Regions from separate parts of the Enterobacter sp. SA187 genome, predicted to be linked through region 2. Evidence: riboswitches for the same ligand, from Rfam matches in the RefSeq annotation. Region 2 holds a riboswitch; the other holds the start of a gene.
The links. Region 2 has a riboswitch for thiamine pyrophosphate ahead of thiM (hydroxyethylthiazole kinase). Riboswitches for the same ligand answer to the same signal wherever they lie in the genome.
Positions count from the first base shown of each region.

Region 1 (6,969 bases), 1.9 Mb from region 2:
GGTGCACGCCGTAAGCGCCATGTTTGATCGCCAGCCGCCAGTAATCGTTAATGAACAGCCGCGCCTGATAGCGGCGGCCAAGGGCGATAGCGGCGATAACATCGGCTTCCACCTCCTCATCGCGCTTATCCTTGATGCGCAGTTGCAGAGTGCGCACCCCGGCGCCGAGCAGACGCTCGATCCAGGTCACGCTGTCCACCACGGGATAAAGTCCGAGCCGGAAGGGTACCGGCGGAAAATCAGGCTGGTACATTACGCCTCCTCCTGCCGGAGATAGATTTCGCCGCCCCGGGCGCGGAAGTCGTTCGATTTATCTGCCATGCCGGCGTCAACCGCCTGCTTTGCCGCAAAGTCGCGCACTTCCTGGCTGATCTTCATCGAGCAGAATTTCGGGCCGCACATCGAACAGAAGTGCGCCACTTTGCCGGACTCCTGCGGCAGCGTCTCATCGTGATAAGCGCGGGCGGTGAAGGGATCGAGCGCGAGGTTAAACTGATCTTCCCAGCGGAATTCAAAGCGCGCTTTGGACATGGCGTTATCGCGGATCTGCGCCCCAGGATGGCCTTTGGCTAAATCGGCGGCGTGAGCGGCGATCTTATAGGTGATTAATCCCTGTTTGACGTCCTCTTTGTTCGGCAGGCCGAGGTGCTCTTTTGGCGTTACGTAACAGAGCATCGCGCAGCCAAACCAGCCGATCATCGCCGCGCCAATGCCGGAGGTGAAATGGTCGTAGCCCGGCGCAATATCGGTGGTCAGCGGGCCGAGGGTGTAGAAAGGCGCTTCGTGGCAGTGCTCCAGCTGTTCGGTCATATTGCGGCGGATCATATGCATCGGCACATGGCCGGGGCCTTCAATCATCACCTGCACGTCGTACTCCCAGGCGATTTTCGTCAGCTCGCCAAGGGTGTGCAGTTCCGCAAACTGCGCTTCGTCGTTAGCGTCCTGAATGGAGCCGGGACGCAGGCCGTCCCCCAGCGACAGGGAGACGTCATAGGCCGCGCAGATTTCGCAGATGTCGCGGAAACGTTCGTAAAGGAAATTTTCCTGATGATGGGACAGGCACCATTTCGCCATGATCGAGCCGCCACGGGAAACGATACCCGTCAGACGTTTTGCCGTCATCGGCACATAACGCAGCAGCACACCGGCGTGAATAGTGAAGTAATCGACGCCCTGTTCCGCCTGCTCCAGCAGCGTTTCGCGGAATACTTCCCAGCTTAAGTTTTCCGCAATGCCGTTGACCTTCTCCAGCGCTTGATAAACCGGCACCGTGCCGATGGGGACCGGGCTGTTGCGCAGGATCCATTCGCGGGTTTCATGAATATTACGGCCGGTGGAGAGATCCATCACGGTGTCAGCCCCCCAACGCGTGGCCCACACCAGCTTTTCCACTTCCTCTTCGATGGAGGAGCTGACCGCCGAATTACCAATATTGGCGTTTACTTTTACCAGGAAGTTGCGGCCAATGATCATCGGCTCGGATTCGGGGTGGTTGATGTTGGCGGGAATAATGGCGCGCCCGGCGGCCACTTCATCACGTACAAATTCAGGGGTGATGTTTTCCGGCAGGCGCGCGCCAAAGCCTTCGCCAGTATGCTGCTGGCGCAGGACATCAGCGCGAATGCGCTCGCGGCCCATGTTTTCACGGATGGCGATAAATTCCATCTCCGGCGTGACAATCCCCTGGCGGGCATAGTGCAACTGGGTCACGCACTGGCCTGCCGTCGCGCCACGCGCTGCAATCCACGGGCTTCGCAGCCTGGTCAGCCCCTGCCGGACGTTAATAGTAATGGCGGGATCGCCGTACGGACCGGAGGTGTCATACACCGGGATCGCTTCGTTTTCTTCAAAACGTGGCGCGTCTTTAGTGCCGCCGACTGGCGTCGGGCTGAGCTGAATTTCACGCATGGGCACGCGAATGTCCGGCTGTGAACCCTGAATATAGATGCGTCGGGAGCCGGGGAAGACAGTACCTTCCAGAGTATCGATAAAGCGCTGGGCGTGTTCGCGTTGCTGGCGACGTGTTGGTTTAGTGGCAGACATAGCTCATTCCATAAAAGTAAGGACGTGGCTTGTCAGAATGACGGATGAAGCAAGAGGGCGATCGCCGGATGCAGCGATGCCATGCAGATGAACTCTTGTTCCCTTCGCAGGTACTAACCTGATCAGGTTCCGCGGATCCCGAATTAACGGTCTCAGCCGGTACTGTCGTACGCGGCACTCCGACAAGAAATAATTTCCCGTTATACGGGAAAGCTAAAATAAATTACGTGTTACTGCCGCAGAACTCAAGCAGGACGAGCCATATCTCTCTCGTTATTGGTTACTGCCTCGTCGTTGGCGCTTTCAGAAAGGTTGAAGTCGAACGCCAGAACGATCAATTGATCTTCAAGGGTAAAGCGTTGCGCCAGCGCTTCGCCAATGCCGGACAGCGCATGCTGGAATTCAATGCAGTTGCTGTCATCAATGGCATTTTCCAGGCTGGAATCATAATAATTCATGATCTGCTGCGTGTTCGCTTCCAGCAGAGGATAGATCTGCGTGGCGGCGAAAAGTGGGCTGGTCCCTTCCATTTCGCTGATAATGCGTTCATAAATACTAAAATGACCAGCGGAAAGATAATCGACCAGGCTATGGCAAAAATCATCCAGCGCTTTTTCATCGAGTTCTGTAAAGGATTCTCTGCCAGGTTTAATGCCGACCAGATCGTAATAAGCAACAAGCAGATGCTTACGGACATGTAACCAATGGTCGACAAGTTTATTACTTCCTCCCACTCGCTCTGTCAGGCTTTGTAGCTGGTTTAGCATGATCAACTCCGTAATATTAAGATTAAAAAATACTTACCCAAAATTTGTAAAAATGATGTTACCAACATGCCAGTGTCGCTAAGGTAGTGCAACAGATTATGGAACGTGTCATCGAATTAACCGATCAGGGCTGGTGGATTGTCAGCCATGAACAAAAATTATGGCTGCCCGCTGGAGAATTACCACATGGCGAGGCAGGAAATTTTGATCTTGTGGGTCAGCGCGGTTTAACCATCGGCGAATGGCAGGGCGAGCCGGTGTGGCTGGTGCGTCAGAATCGTCGTCAGGATATGTCATCCGTGCGGCAATTAATGGATCAGGATGTCGGGCTGTTCCAGCTCGCCGGGCGCGGCGTGCAACTGGCGGAGTTTTACCGCTCGCACCAGTTTTGCGGTTACTGCGGGCACACCATGCACACCAGTAAAAGCGAGTGGGCGATGCTGTGCGGCAACTGTCGTGAACGTTATTACCCGCAAATCGCGCCGTGCATCATTGTCGCCATCCGCCGGGAAGACAAAATCCTGCTGGCCCAGCACACGCGCCACCGTAACGGCATCTATACCGTTTTGGCCGGGTTTGTCGAAGTGGGCGAAACGCTGGAGCAGGCGGTGGCCCGCGAAGTCATGGAAGAGAGCGCCATCCGCGTGAAAAATCTGCGCTACGTTACCTCGCAACCCTGGCCGTTCCCGCAATCGCTGATGACCGCCTTTATGGCCGAGTATGACAGCGGTGAAATCAACATCGACCCTAACGAACTGCTGGATGCAGGCTGGTATCGCTATGATGCGCTGCCGTTGTTACCGCCGCCAGGCACAGTCGCGCGCCGTTTGATCGAGGACACCGTGGCTTTGTGTCGGGCAGAGTATGAGTGACATGTTACAATGACGGTCTGACGCATTGAGGAACTGCAAAATGACCGAACTGAAAAACGATCGTTACCTGCGCGCGCTCCAGCGCCTGCCGGTGGATGTCACCCCGGTATGGATGATGAGACAGGCTGGCCGCTACTTGCCGGAGTACAAAGCCACCCGCGCGCAAGCCGGTGACTTTATGTCGCTGTGTAAAAATGCGGAGCTGGCGTGCGAAGTCACCCTGCAACCGCTGCGCCGTTTCCCGCTTGATGCGGCGATCCTTTTTTCGGACATTCTGACCATCCCCGATGCGATGGGTCTGGGCCTCTACTTTGAAGCCGGCGAAGGCCCGCGTTTTACCTCGCCCATCACCTGTAAAGCCGACGTCGAAAAACTGCCGGTGCCGGATCCGGAAGATGAACTGGGTTACGTGATGAACGCGGTGCGCACCATCCGCCGCGAACTGAAAGGCGAAGTGCCGCTGATTGGCTTCTCCGGCAGCCCGTGGACGCTGGCGACCTACATGGTGGAAGGCGGCAGCAGCAAAGCCTTTACGCTGATCAAAAAAATGATGTACGCCGAGCCGCTGACCTTGCATGCGCTGCTCGATAAGCTGGCGAAAAGCGTCACGCTCTATCTCAACGCGCAGATCCGCGCGGGCGCGCAGTCGGTGATGATTTTCGATACCTGGGGCGGCGTGCTGACCGGGCGCGATTATCAGCAATTCTCTCTCTATTACATGCATAAAATTGTCGATGGCCTGCTGCGTGAAAACGAAGGCCGCCGCGTGCCGGTAACGCTCTTTACCAAAGGCGGCGGTCAGTGGCTGGAAGCGATGGCGGAAACCGGCTGCGATGCGCTGGGTCTCGACTGGACTATCGATATTGCCGATGCGCGTCGTCGCGTCGGTCATAAAGTCGCGTTGCAGGGCAACATGGACCCGTCCATGCTTTATGCACAGCCTGCACGCATTGAAGAGGAAGTGGCGACTATCCTGGCTGGCTTTGGTCAGGGGGAAGGCCACGTGTTTAACCTCGGTCACGGTATCCATCAGGATGTTCCTCCGGAGCATGCAGGTGCTTTTGTGGAGGCGGTACACCGTCTTTCACAGCCCTATCATCAATAAGGAGCAGGTATGGATCTGGCGTCATTACGCGCACAACAACTGGAACTGGCTTCCTCGGTATGCCGGGAAGATCGTTTTATTACCGATCCGCCGAGACTGATCGGCGGGGCAGATGTGGGATTTGAGCAGGGCGGAGAAGTAACACGCGCGGCGATGGTACTGCTGACGTATCCGGAACTTGAACTGGTTGAATATCAGATCGCGCGTATCGCCACTACCATGCCCTATATTCCTGGTTTCCTCTCGTTTCGTGAATATCCTGCGCTGCTGGCGGCGTGGGATATGCTGTCGCAAAAACCCGATCTGCTGTTCGTCGACGGGCATGGCATTTCGCATCCACGTCGTCTGGGCGTGGCCAGTCATTTTGGTCTGCTGGTGGATGTGCCGACCATCGGCGTGGCGAAAAAACGCCTGTGCGGTAAGTTTGAGCCGCTGTCTGACGAGCCAGGCGCGCTGGCGCCGCTGCGTGATAAGGGTGAGGATCTGGCGTGGGTATGGCGCAGCAAAGCGCGCTGTAACCCGCTGTTTATCGCCACCGGCCATCGGGTCAGTCAGGACACTGCGCTGGCCTGGGTGCAGCGCTGTACCAAAGGCTACCGTTTACCGGAGCCGACGCGCTGGGCGGATGCCGTTGCCTCGCGTCGTCCGGCCTTTGTGCGCTGGCAGGAAATTCACCCCTGATTCAGGTACACTGCGGCTAATTTCCGATATTGAGAATTCATCATGTTACAAAACCCGATTCACCTGCGGCTGGAGAAGCTGGAAAGCTGGCAGCACGTCACTTTCATGGCCTGCCTTTGCGAGCGCATGTACCCGAACTACGCCATGTTCTGCCAGCAAACCGGCTTTGGCGATGCACAACTCTATCGCCGTATGGTCGATCTCGTCTGGGAAACGCTGACCGTTAAAGACGCGAAGATCAATTTCGACAGCCAGCTGGAAAAGCTGGAGGAAGCGATCCCGTCGGCGGACGATTACGATATGTATGGCGTTTATCCGGCTATCGATGCCTGTGTGGCATTGAGTGAAATGCTGCATTCGCTGTTAAGCGGCGATACGCTGGAGCATGCTATTGAAGTCAGCAAAACCTCCATCACCACGGTAGCGATGCTGGAAATGACCCAGGCAGGTCGGGAAATGACCGATGAAGAGCTAAAACTTAACCCGGCTGTCGAGCAGGAATGGGACATTCAGTGGGAGATTTTCCGCCTGCTGGCCGACTGCGAAGAGCGCGACCTTGAGCTGATCAAAGGTCTGCGCGCGGACCTGCGCGAGGCGGGGGAAAGCAATATCGGTATAAATTTGCAGCAATGAGACAAGAAAACGTGATTTAACGCCTGATTTGTCATACTGCAAGGCTTCCCATTAGCCCCCCGTCTGGTCTACATTTGGGGGGCGAAAAAAAGTGGCTATCGGTGCGTGTATGCAGGAGGGCGCTTTTTTGGCATTTCCGTCGCACTCGATGCTTAGCAAGCGATAAACACATTGTAAGGATAACTTATGAACAAGACTCAACTGATTGATGTAATTGCGGACAAGGCTGATCTGTCTAAAGTGCAGGCGAAAGCTGCTCTGGAATCCACCCTGGCTGCTATTACTGAGTCTCTGAAAGAAGGCGATGCTGTACAACTGGTTGGTTTCGGTACCTTCAAAGTGAACCACCGCGCTGAGCGTACTGGCCGCAACCCGCAGACCGGTAAAGAAATCAAAATCGCCGCAGCTAACGTGCCGGCATTTGTTTCTGGTAAAGCACTGAAAGACGCCGTTAAGTAAGACCGCGTGGCAGCGAACAGTTTTAACGAGGGGGCGTTTTCGCCCCTTTTGTCATTCTGGTGCCGTCCGCTGGCGCTGGCTGGCGCATTATTGCTGACAGCCTGTAGCCATGACTCGTCACCGCCGCCCTTTACCGCCAGCGGTTACGCAGGCGATCAGGGTGCCGTACGCCTGTGGCGTAAAGATGTCGATGACGACGTCCATATTCTCTCTGCCTTCAGCCCGTGGCGAAGCGGAGATACCTCAACCAGCGAATACCGCTGGCAGGGCGATACCCTTGCCCTTATCGAACTTACTATCTACGGCAAACAGCCGGAACATATTCGCGTGCGTTTTGATGACCACGGCGAACTCAGTTTTATGCAGCGGGAAGTGAACGGTCAGAAGCAACAGCTTTCCAGCGACCAGA
Region 1 is NZ_CP019113.1:1,444,020-1,450,988, forward strand. It holds gene thiE (thiamine phosphate synthase) at 1-253, opposite strand, end outside; gene thiC (phosphomethylpyrimidine synthase ThiC) at 253-2,043, opposite strand; TPP riboswitch at 2,126-2,235, opposite strand; gene BMF08_RS06965 (Rsd/AlgQ family anti-sigma factor) at 2,289-2,810, opposite strand; gene nudC (NAD(+) diphosphatase) at 2,909-3,682, shown strand; gene hemE (uroporphyrinogen decarboxylase) at 3,723-4,787, shown strand; gene nfi (deoxyribonuclease V) at 4,797-5,468, shown strand; gene BMF08_RS06985 (YjaG family protein) at 5,511-6,101, shown strand; gene hupA (nucleoid-associated protein HU-alpha) at 6,288-6,560, shown strand; gene BMF08_RS06995 (DUF1481 domain-containing protein) at 6,567-6,969, shown strand, end outside.
Region 1: another riboswitch for thiamine pyrophosphate. It lies ahead of thiC (phosphomethylpyrimidine synthase ThiC); the one in region 2 lies ahead of thiM (hydroxyethylthiazole kinase).

Region 2 (6,969 bases):
TATGCGCTTGTTCCATTTCGGGTATCCTGGCAAAAAAGTCCGGTGGTTATACTACCACCACTCATGGAAATGATGCACCGGCCCGATCCCCTCCCCCACTTCCAGCGTGTCGGCCTGCGCCAGCGCGGCGCTGAGCCAGCCTTTGGCATGCTCCACCGTGGTCGCCCAGTCTGTACAGCGCGGGCGCAGCGCCGCCAGCGCCGCCGACAGGGTACAGCCGGTGCCATGAGTATTTTTAGTGTGAATACGCGGTGCGGTAAAACGCGTCGCCCCGTCGCGGGTAAACAGCCAGTCCGGGCTTTCGGCATCCTCCAGATGACCGCCTTTCATCAGCACCGCTTCACAGCCGAGCGCCAGCAACGCGCGGCCCTGCTCGTGCATCTCCTGCTCGTTGCGGGCGTGAGGCGCGGCCAGCAGCGCGGCGGCTTCCGGCAGGTTGGGCGTGATCAGCGAGACCTGCGGCAACAGATGCCGACGCAGGGCGTCAACGGCACCGGGGGAGAGCAGCGCATCGCCGCTTTTGGCGAGCATCACCGTATCCAGCACCACATTCTGCACCTGATAACGCCGCAGCCGCTCCGCCACGGCTTCCACAATGTCGGTTTCGGCGAGCATGCCGATTTTGGTGGTGTCGATACGCACATCGCTGAACACCGAGTCCAGCTGTGCTGCGACAAACTCCGGTTCGATGCGGTACACCGACTGCACGCCGCGGGTATTCTGCGCCACCAGCGCGGTAATGACTGAACAGCCATAGGCGCCCAGCGCCGAGAAGGTTTTCAGATCTGCCTGGATACCCGCGCCGCCACTGGGATCGGTACCTGCAATGGTCAGCGCATTAATACGTTTCATGCCAGCGCCTCCCCGTCCAGACGATACAGCGCATCGAGAAACGCCGGGATAAACGAACCCGGCCCCTGACTGGCAGCGACGGCACGGCTGCCCGCCTGCGCCATAATGCCGCAGGCCGCCGCCACGTTAGTCAGGCGATCCCCCGGCAGCGCACAGCTGGCGGCCACCACCGCCGAGAGCGCGCAACCGGTGCCGACCACCCGCGTCATCAAGGGATCGCCCCCCGGCACCGCGAGCACACGCTCGCCGTCGGTGATGTGATCCACCTCCCCGCTCACCGCCACCACCGCCCCGCTCTGCCGCGCCAGCGCCACGGCGGCAGGCAACGCCGCACGGATGGTATCTGTGGTGTCAACGCCGCGACCGCCCGCCTGCATGCCCGCCAGCGCGAGGATCTCCGAGGCGTTGCCGCGAATAGCCGCCGGGCGCAGGTTCAGCAGTTCCCGGCAAAAATCGGTGCGGAACGTCAGGCCGCCAACCGCCACGGGATCGAGCGTCCAGGGTTTTCCCGCCTCGCGGGCGCTGTTAATGGCGACACGCATGGCTTCGGCGCGATCCGCCGTCAGGGTGCCGACGTTAACCAGCAGCGCATCGGCGATAGCGCTGAACTGCACGGCCTCTTCCGGCTCGATTACCATCGCCGGGGACGCGCCGAGCGCCAGCAAAACGTTAGCGGTAAAGCTCTGCACCACGTCGTTAGTCATACAGTGAACAAGGGGGGAATGGCGGCGGAAGTGTTGTAACAGAGTGGCGATATCCGCCGGATTTAGCAGGTCAGGTTGCATTTTTTGCTCCTGCCAGACTGCGAAGAAGGGACGCCGGCAGAGGCATCTGACTTCCCTACGCTGGCATTATCCAGATCAGGTGGTACGGGTATTTCTCAGCCTTCACGCAGAAGGGCACCCCGAGTCATTTGAATCAAAATCAATTATTTACAGTTAACACTGCAACAGAATTTAGTGTAGCCGCGGGCTGTTATCGGGCACAAGGAATTTCATAAAGTTTCTGCCGCCCGGCTTTTAACCTCTTTTAGGTATTCGTGCTTAGTGTGATCTGGATCAACATTTACAAATCTTGACAGGAGGATAGTAACGGCGCTGAACTAATGCGTCTCTTTTATAGACACAAAATTTACTATTCACGAAGTCAATCAATATGAAAATCTCTACTCTCGCCGCGGTCGTCTTAGCGGCTACTGCCTTTAATACAGCGGCAAATGAAAGCGTTTCCATTATGAACGATCGCCTTTCCAGCGCCATGCAGGATCAAGCCAATAACCATAATGATGCGACAGCGAGCCGTGTACATGATGCGTACAACGCCGTTAAGCAAGCTGAAAATGGTTCAATGGATAACTCGCACATGGGGAGCACGACGCAAGCCACACCAACCGCAGCCAGCTATGGTTTTAACGCGTACTCCGGATACTCAACCCGCCCCGGCACCTTCGCGCCAACGGCAGACGATCGCAATAATCATATTCCGGACGCCATACCCTCTGTGAAAACAGATGGCGTTCCGCAGGCAACGCCGCAGCGCGTGCCCGGTTTGCAGCTGACTCCGAAAGCGGTTGAACAACGTACGCCTGTGCTGAATCTTACGCCTGCAGCCATTGCGCAGAAAACACCGCAACTTACCAACGCTGTGCCCACACAGCTCACGCCACAGCGCGTGCCTGGCGCTATTCCGGCACAGCGTTATCAAAAAGTGCCTGTTGCCAATTTACAGGCGCCGGGCACGCTAACGCCTGTAGCCACCTATTCTGTACCCAAGCAGGCAATCAGCTATAGCGGTGCTTCTCGCCGACCGGGCACTTATCAACCTTCTGTGACCGCTCCCGCCATGGTGAAAGGTATTATGCAGTCTCCTGCAGTCGCCACACCTGAGCAGGTTGACAGCATTAATGTCAGCGTTAACAGCCTGAAACCAGATACACAGGTTAACGTCACTGTCGAAGGCAAAACCTTCACCACAACGGCGGGCGCTATTGCTAAGGTCGATCCTCAGGCGCAAATTAGCGTGCCACATATGCCGGTACTGGTTCGCACCCAATATAACGGGGCTAATCACGGTAACAATGGCGCACGGAAAGGCGAGTCTAATGGTCGCGGTGCAGATAATGCCCATTCCCATGCCTTTGGCGGACATGGCTATGGTCATGATAATAGCCGATCAGAAGGCTTCGGCGGCCATTCGCATTTTCATTAATAACCTTAGTCTGTATTTGATAAGAATACAGCAAATTACCGGGTTGATTCATAATAATCAGCCTGCTCAATATAAAAAATGCTCAAATACATTTTATGTAGCGCCCTGCTCTATCTGTCCTGTTTTGTCATTGGTTTCACAGGCGGCATGGAGTATATAAAAATATTTACCGACTCATGTGATATTTATAAAATAAGCGACAGCAATAATGAAAAAGTTAATGATGATAGCAATCATAACTGGATTAGTCACTTCTAATGCCTTTGCCATAAATGCCAGCTTTCGTAAGCAACTTGAAAAATCAGGCTGCACACAAGTTACTGAAGCTAATGGTACATGTGACATAAATAAAACAAAGGCACAAAACAAGAAAAGTAAAAGCGAGGAAACTAAGAATATCCGGAATAAATAATTAACGTCACTGCCGTCCATTCTGCACAACGGGCGGCAGTGACAGCTTGCCGCAAAAGTTTTACTTATCCTCGCGCCCCGCCGATTAAACTTACTTAATCCGAAGTGAAAATTTCTCACTTTGTCACCCTCTCTTACACGCCAGCATGATTAATGTAGAGGTTTATCAAACACTTAAATTCAATATTTACTTACCTGACTAAGCGTTCCGCATCCGGTTAGCTCATTTTTTAATCAAATCCTGAAATCTCATACAAGAGATATTCTGCCTGCCATGCAAAATGAAGTTCGACTACAGACGCATTAACTTTTGGGCAGGAGAGAACCGTGAGTATCGAAGAAAAAATTGAAAATCATATACGTCAGTTTCCGGTATCGCTGGTGAATTACCTTAAAAGCGATTACCAGGAAGATCTGATGGTGGTGATAGATGATTTGCTGCCGCATGACGTTCGTGAAGGGATGGAAACGGAAGCGCGCCGCCTGTTGAGCGAAGAAGCATTACGGCGTGAAGTGATAATTGCCCAGAGCGGTAATACGCCGCGTGCTTACGACAGTGTTGGACGGAATGTCATCCGCGAACAGGGGGAATATATTCCCGCGTTTTTTGACAGCCCAAGCATTCTCAATTTTTTCAGCCGCATTACCGGCGAAACGCTTTATCGGGTGCCTTACGCCCCGGAAGAATTCATTATTAATTCACAAAACAAAACCGGCGATACCCACGGCTGGCACTGGGATGACTACTCCTACGCGCTGGTGTGGGTGATCGACGAGCCGGACGTTTTCGCCGGTGCGCGCGTGGAGTTTATTCCCCGTGTCCCCTGGAAAAAAACCGCCACCCGGGAATGGATTAAAGATGTGCTGACGGAAAACACCATCCGTAGCCGCCATGTCTCCCAGGGACAATGTTATCTGCTGCGCGCCAGAGATGCGTTACACCGTATCTCCCCGTTAACCAGCGCGTCCCGCAGAACCGTAATCGTCTTCACTTATGCCAACGATTTAGATCTTAACGATCCTGAACTCACCCATGACTCCATGGAAACTATTTATCCGCAGGACACCCAGGCGCAGCTGTAAATAATAACGAAGAAGGAAGACATCATGAGTATTAATGAATGTGCGGGCGGGATGAATGACCAGGGCGGATTCCCGGTATTTTTTACTGAAATCTCTGACGATCTGGGTCGCTATGATGAATATACCGACGCCGCCCGGGCAATTTCCCAGGCTTTTCCTCCGGCTTCTTATCCCGCCGCGCTCGATATTTGCTGCGGCATTGGCAAGATGAGTAAAGCGCTCCATGAGTGTGGCTATCGCGTCACGGGACTGGATTTATCCGCCGCGCAGCTGGAGATTGCCCGTCAGATTTCCCCTGGCCCGCACTATATCCGCGCCGACATGGCAACGCTGCCTGCCGGAGAGTTTGATTTATTACTGAACGTTTATACCAGCTTTGGTTATTACCAGAGCGAAGAAGAAGATCTCAGCGTGCTGCCCGCCTGGTTCGCCGCGCTGAAGCCCGGCGGCGTGCTGATCATGGAACTCGCCGACATGGATCGGGCGCGTAACCGCATAGATACCTCAGGTCTGCTGGTACGTCATCATAACGGCGTACAGGAGACATTAACCATGGACTGGGAAAAACGAATTCTTACCGTTGCCTATGAAAAAAATAGCAGTCAGTGGACCTGCTTAACGCGCCTGTATGAAAAAGAGTATTTGCGGGAGGCGTTACTGGCCGCCGGGTTTATTGATGTCGGGATCTTCGGCAGCTTCGATCTTAAATCGAAAGAAGTTGACGACAACCTTGTTCTTATTGCCACCAAAGGTAAATAACATGTCTAAAACAATCTGCATCGTTGATGGTTATTCCACGGGCGCGGAACTGGCGCCGCTGTTCAGAAAAGAAGGCTGGCGCTGCGTTCATATTCAAAGCAATCCGGTTATTCCGGGGGATTATCTTTTATCCTTTCGCCCGGAAACCTTTGATAAGCATTTAATCTTAAAAGATCATTCGCCTGCTGCGATGCGGGAACTGGCGGTCAGCCTCGCCTTTTATGGCCCGACGGTTATTATTCCCGGCACGGAAACGGGCGTCGAACTTGCCGATTTTCTCGCAACCGAGCTGGGCACCGCGGGCAATGACTATGCCACCAGCGCATTACGCCGTAATAAATTCAAAATGCAGGAAGCGCTGCGCCAGGGCGGTTTACGCGCCATCCCGCAGATGGTGACGGATTCGCTGGCAGATGCCTGGATTTGGGTGAAAACCTCCGCCTGCTGGCCGGTGGTGGTGAAACCGGTCGACAGCGCAGGGGCCGATGGCGTGCGCTTTTGTCATAATTTTGAAGAGCTGAACGAGGCCTTCAACGATATTCACGGCAAAACCAACCGTCTGGGTTTACATAACAGCGAAGTGCTGTTGCAGGAGAGATTAATTGGCCGCCAGTTTATCGTGAATGCCGTCAGTATTGACGGCGAGCATTTGATCAGTGAAATCTGGTCTGACGATAAAAAGCAGGTCAGAAACGCTTCACTCATTTGTGAGAAAGAGGTGCTGCTGCCCTATCAGGGTAAAGAGCAAGAAGCGTTAATTGCCTATGTGCAAAAAGCCCTGACGCTGTTAGGCATTAAAAACGGCCCGTCGCACAGTGAATTAATGATGACCGCCAAAGGCCCGGTATTAATCGAAACGGCAGCCCGTATGCAGGGCACTATTATGCACAACGCGGTAGTGGCAGCCCTGGGTTACAGCCATGTGACCTTAACCGCTGAGCGTTATCTTAACCCGCAACGCTTCGCCGCCCGGCTACAGCAGCATTATCAGCTCATGAAAACGCTCTATTGCGTCACGCTGGCGTCGGATGTGGATGGCGTGGTTAGACAAAACCGTTGTCAGGAATTGCTCGCGCAACTGCCCTCTTTTTATGGCGTTATGCATACGCCGGATGCGGGTGAAAAAATCTACCGCACCACCGATCTGTTTACCAACCCTGGCATTATTTATCTGTGTCATGAAAGCCAGCAGCAGATCGAAGCGGACTATGCGCAGATCAGAGAGTTTGAAAAAAATGGCGTCTTATTTGAATTAGCCTGAGATAACTATGAATAATTATAGTGGTGCAGTGTTCGGTTTTATTATGGTTTTCATTTACAACTTTCTGGACGCCGGAAAAGAGGTCTATTCGGGATTCCTGGTACAGTCTGCGCATCCGATGATGGTCACCTGTATTGTCTTCTCAACCGTGCTGGTATTTTTTCAGATCTTCTGCCTGCTCCGCTTGCGAAAGGAATACCTGCGTCCTTACAGAACCTGGAAGCCTCTGGTTGCGCTTAATATGACAACAGCGGGATCGTGGATCACTTTTTTCTACTGTTTAAAATATTTAGAGCCTGCCAGCGCGTCGGCGATTATCACCGGCGTTGCACCACTTTTAATGGTTATGATTGTGCCTTTCTTTATCAGAACCGAAAAACGGGAATACCGCTGGT
Region 2 is NZ_CP019113.1:3,956,884-3,963,852, forward strand. It holds gene BMF08_RS19050 (GntR family transcriptional regulator) at 1-16, opposite strand, end outside; gene thiD (bifunctional hydroxymethylpyrimidine kinase/phosphomethylpyrimidine kinase) at 52-852, opposite strand; gene thiM (hydroxyethylthiazole kinase) at 849-1,637, opposite strand; TPP riboswitch at 1,673-1,769, opposite strand; gene BMF08_RS19065 (hypothetical protein) at 2,008-3,060, shown strand; partial or broken gene BMF08_RS21205 (hypothetical protein) at 3,269-3,427, shown strand; gene BMF08_RS19075 (HalD/BesD family halogenase) at 3,799-4,554, shown strand; gene BMF08_RS19080 (class I SAM-dependent methyltransferase) at 4,579-5,313, shown strand; gene BMF08_RS19085 (ATP-grasp domain-containing protein) at 5,315-6,574, shown strand; gene BMF08_RS21390 (DMT family transporter) at 6,927-6,969, shown strand, end outside.